DNA from 2 places in the Pseudoalteromonas sp. AOP7-A1-14 genome. Region 1 is predicted to be linked to the other one. Evidence: predicted binding sites of a transcription regulator. Region 1 holds the regulator's gene; the other holds the start of a gene.
What was found. The regulator MetJ, encoded in region 1, represses methionine synthesis genes. The targets are predictions, from matches to a motif close to TAGACGTCTAGACGTCTA.
Positions count from the first base shown of each region.

Region 1 (2,421 bases):
GAATGACCATTAATATATTTAGTGGTTGAATGCACTATAATATCAACTCCAAACTCAATAGGATTTTGTAAAGCTGGCGATAAAAAGGTATTGTCTGCGCCCACTAATGCGCCACACTGCTTTGCAATTGTGGTAATCGCTTTTATATCGGTTAAGCGTAAAATTGGGTTACTGGGGGTTTCAATCCAAATTAGTTTTGGTTTTATTTCAAGAATTTTTTGGTGATTTTCAGCTTTGGTTAAATCCAAAACCTCAAGCTTCAACAAGCCTCGCTTAGCAAGTGAAGTAAATAATCGGTAGCTGCCACCGTAACAGTCATGCGGTATTACCAGTGTATCGTCGCTGTTAAGCAGTTGCGTAGCTAAATGGACCGCTGACATACCGGTTGCAGTAATAATGCCTTTAGCACCGCCTTCAAGCTCGGCTAGGGTTTCAGCTAAGATGTCACGATTTGGGTTACCGCTGCGACCATAATCATAAGCACGCTTAGTGTCAAAGTCAGCAAATGAGTAGGTGGTCGATAAATAAAGCGGCGGTACAACTGCGCCATGGTGTTTATCGGCATCAATGCCACTACGCACTGTAATGGTTGCTTTGTTTTTTTGACTCATATCGTCACCTATATAATTGGATGTTTAGACGTCTAAAAGGTTAGGTGATCAAATATAAGAAGTCAAAGCATTTATAGCGTTATTAGACGAATATACAGCAGTAAAAACTTTTAACCTCCTAGATGGCTAAACAACAAGTATTTGACTATCTTGTTTAACAAGATAGAATTTCGGCATCTTTGCGTAGCAAAGGCTATGCAAACAATTAATAACCTGAGGCAACGATACATCTTATGGCTAAATGGAATGGTGAATATATTCACCCATACGCAGAACACGGGAAAAAATCAGAGCAAGTTAAAAAGATCACCGTTTCGATCCCGCTAAATGTATTAAAAGTTTTAACTGACGAGCGTACTCGCCGCCAAATTAATAACTTACGACATGCAACTAATAGCGAACTACTGTGTGAGGCATTCTTGCATGCTTTTACCGGCCAACCTTTACCAAATGATGAAGACTTACGTAAAGATAACGCTGAAAAAGTGCCTGAAGAAGTGAAGAAAATAATGCAAGAAATGGGACTAGAAGTGCCCATCTTAAGCGAAGAGTAGCTCTATAATAAGCATAAAAAAACCTCAGCGACGTAAATTACTGAGGTTTTTTAATATTAACTTTACGCCATGTAGTTGTCTGGCATATCTATTTGCGCTACACCCGAATCTATCGCTGCTTGCGCAACCGCTTTAGCGATGCGTGGCAATAAACGCGGATCCATTGGCTTAGGGATAATATAAGTTGCACCAAACTCTAAACTATCAACGCCAGAAGCCTTTATCACCTCTGCAGGTACTGGTTCTTTAGCAATACTACGAATAGCATCCACGGCGGCAATTTTCATCTCGTCATTAATCACAGTTGCGCGTACATCTAATGCGCCTCTAAAGATAAACGGGAAACATAAAACATTGTTTACTTGGTTTGGATAATCAGAACGCCCTGTTGCCATAATTAAATCATTACGCGCATTGTGAGCCACCACCGGAGAAATTTCTGGATCTGGGTTCGAACAAGCAAATACCACGGGTCTGTCTGCCATTAGTTTTAAATCTTCAGCAGATAATAAGTTAGGACCCGACACACCAACAAACACATCAGCGTCTTCAATAACATCCTGTAAGGTGCGCTTATCCGTATTGTTAGCAAATAATTGCTTATACTCGTTCAGGTCATCGCGGCGTGTGTGAATAACACCTTTACGATCAAGCATATAAATATGTTCACGCAGGGCACCACATTTAATTAATAGCTCCATACAGGCAACTGCGGCAGCGCCTGCACCTAAACATACGATAATAGCATCTTCGATATCTTTACCTTGTACTTCAAGTGCGTTGATCATACCAGCAGCAGTGACAATCGCGGTGCCGTGTTGGTCATCATGAAACACTGGAATGCTACAACGCTCAATTAAGGCTTTTTCGATTTCAAAACACTCGGGAGCTTTAATATCTTCTAAATTGATACCTCCAAAGGTATCGGCGATATTAGCCACAGTATTGATAAAGTCTTCTGTTGTGCGGTGCTTTACTTCAATATCAATTGAATCCAAACCTGCAAAACGCTTGAATAATAGTGCTTTACCTTCCATAACAGGTTTTGAAGCAAGCGGACCTAAATTACCCAATCCTAAAATAGCAGTACCGTTTGTGATCACCGCAACCGTATTACCTTTGCCAGTATATTTATAAGCATTAGCAGGATCAGCGGCAATTTCGCGTACAGGCTCTGCAACACCGGGGCTATAAGCGAGCGCTAAATCATGGACTGTTTCAGCAGGCTTGGTAAGCTCGATACTGATTTTTCCTGG
Region 1 covers NZ_JBQSVO010000022.1:17,474-19,894, forward strand. The annotation lists gene metB (cystathionine gamma-synthase) at 1-611, opposite strand, end outside; gene metJ (met regulon transcriptional regulator MetJ) at 845-1,165, shown strand; gene ACT3RM_RS05760 (malic enzyme-like NAD(P)-binding protein) at 1,228-2,421, opposite strand, start outside.

Region 2 (2,421 bases), on a different contig from region 1:
CGATATATTCTTGAGATTTCTCGCTCCAATCAGCAGGTAGTTCTGAGCTTGTACGGCGTTTAAATTCTGCAGCAAGCTCTGGGTGTGCTTTTGCGTAGGCAGCAAACTTTTCATCCCAACTTGCTTCAAGTTGCTGACCTTTTTCTTTTGCGTCCCACTGATTATAAATATCAGCCGGAATATCAAATGCTTCCCCCGTCCAACCAAGAAATTCACGAGAAGCTATAATTTCATCTTCACCTAATGGCGCACCATGGCTGTCATGGCTACCTGATTTATTTGGTGAGCCATATCCAATCACTGTTTTACAGCAAATTAAGGTTGGTTTGTCGGTGATGCTACGCGCTTCTTCAATGGCTGCGCGAATAGCGTCTGAATCGTGTCCATCGACGCCACTGATTACATGCCAGCCATATGATTTAAAACGTGCTGGTGTGTCGTCGTTAAACCAACCTTCAACTTCACCATCAATAGAAATACCGTTGTCATCCCAAAATGCCACTAACTTGCCAAGCCCTAAAGTGCCAGCAAGTGAACACGCTTCGTGAGAAATACCTTCCATTAGACAGCCATCACCTAAAAAAGTATAAGTGTGGTGATCAACAATATCGTGGCCTTCACGGTTAAACTGTGCAGCAAGTGCTTTTTCAGCAATGGCCATACCGACGGCGTTTGTGATCCCTTGACCTAATGGCCCCGTAGTGGTCTCAATACCCGGCGCATAACCATATTCTGGATGACCCGGAGTTTTAGAATGCATTTGACGGAAGTTTTTGATTTCGTCAATTGGTAAATCATAACCACTTAAATGCAGTAGAGAATAGATAAGCATTGAACCGTGGCCGTTTGAAAGTATAAATCGATCTCTGTCTACCCACTCTGGATTGGTTGGATTGTGGTTTAGATAATCGCGCCATAATACTTCTGCGATATCAGCCATGCCCATAGGGGCCCCAGGGTGACCAGATTTGGCCTTTTGAACTGCGTCCATTGATAAGACGCGAATAGCGTTTGCAAGTTCTTTGCGAGACGGCATGAATTCTCCTACCTTTAACTGTGTTTGCGCTGGTTGTTGTATGTTACCCAAACAACTGGGATTGAACACCCATTCTTACTTATTGTGGGGGCTGTGTGCAATTAAAAACCCTATTTAATTGGCCATTATGAAAATTTTTTAAGAACAAAAAGTTATTAGTAAGGTTAATTAGCATTTAAATAGACGTCTAGGCGTAAAAATACTATGCAAATATATTTGTTTTAGATAAAATACGTCCCTTAATTTTTTAGCGCTCTTACCGACGTTTGTGAAGCGCAATATTTGTGAGCAGAAATACAATGGCAAAACATTTATTTACTTCTGAATCAGTTTCTGAAGGTCATCCGGATAAAATTGCAGATCAAATCTCTGACGCGGTACTTGATGCCATTTTAGAGCAAGATTCTCATGCCCGTGTTGCGTGCGAAACTTACGTAAAAACCGGTATGGTTATGGTCGGTGGTGAAGTCACCACGAGTGCTTGGGTTGATATTGAAGAAATCACCCGTAAAACGATACGTGAAATTGGTTACACTCATTCTGATATGGGTTTTGATGCTGATTCGTGTGCAATTTTAAATACTATTGGTAAGCAGTCTCCTGACATCAACCAAGGTGTTGACCGTACAAGCCCCGAAGAGCAAGGCGCTGGTGACCAAGGCTTAATGTTTGGTTACGCATGTAACGAAACTGAAGTGCTAATGCCTGCACCAGTGACTTATTCACACCGCTTAGTCCAGCGCCAAGCGCAAGTACGTAAAAGTGGAGAGCTCAACTGGTTACGCCCAGATGCAAAATCACAAGTTACTTTTGCATACGAAAATGGCAAACCAGTAAGTATTGATGCGGTAGTGCTTTCTACTCAACATAGTGAAGACATTTCACAAAATGATTTAGTAGAAGCAGTGATGGAAACTATCATCAAGCCAGTACTTCCAGCTGAGCTTATCACCAGCGAAACTAAGTTCTTTATTAACCCAACAGGTCGTTTTGTTATCGGCGGCCCTATGGGTGACTGTGGTTTAACGGGTCGTAAAATCATTGTTGATACCTACGGCGGCATGGCGCGTCACGGTGGCGGTGCTTTCTCTGGTAAAGATCCATCAAAAGTTGACCGCTCAGCGGCATATGCTGCACGTTACGTTGCTAAAAACGTAGTAGCTGCTGGCCTTGCTGATAAGTGTGAACTACAAGTGTCTTACGCAATCGGTGTTGCAGAGCCTACCTCAATCAGCGTTGAAACGTTTGGTACCAGCAAGTTAGAAGAAAGCCGTTTAATCGAGCTTATTCGTGAACACTTTGACCTGCGTCCATATGGCCTAATTCAAATGCTTGATCTTGAACGTCCAATTTACCTACCAACAGCCGCTTATGGTCACTTTGGT
Region 2 covers NZ_JBQSVO010000003.1:9,309-11,729, forward strand. The annotation lists gene tkt (transketolase) at 1-1,036, opposite strand, end outside; gene metK (methionine adenosyltransferase) at 1,336-2,421, shown strand, end outside.
Region 2: metK (methionine adenosyltransferase) is a predicted target of MetJ. The motif match lies at 1,217-1,234, and genes of this name have one in related genera.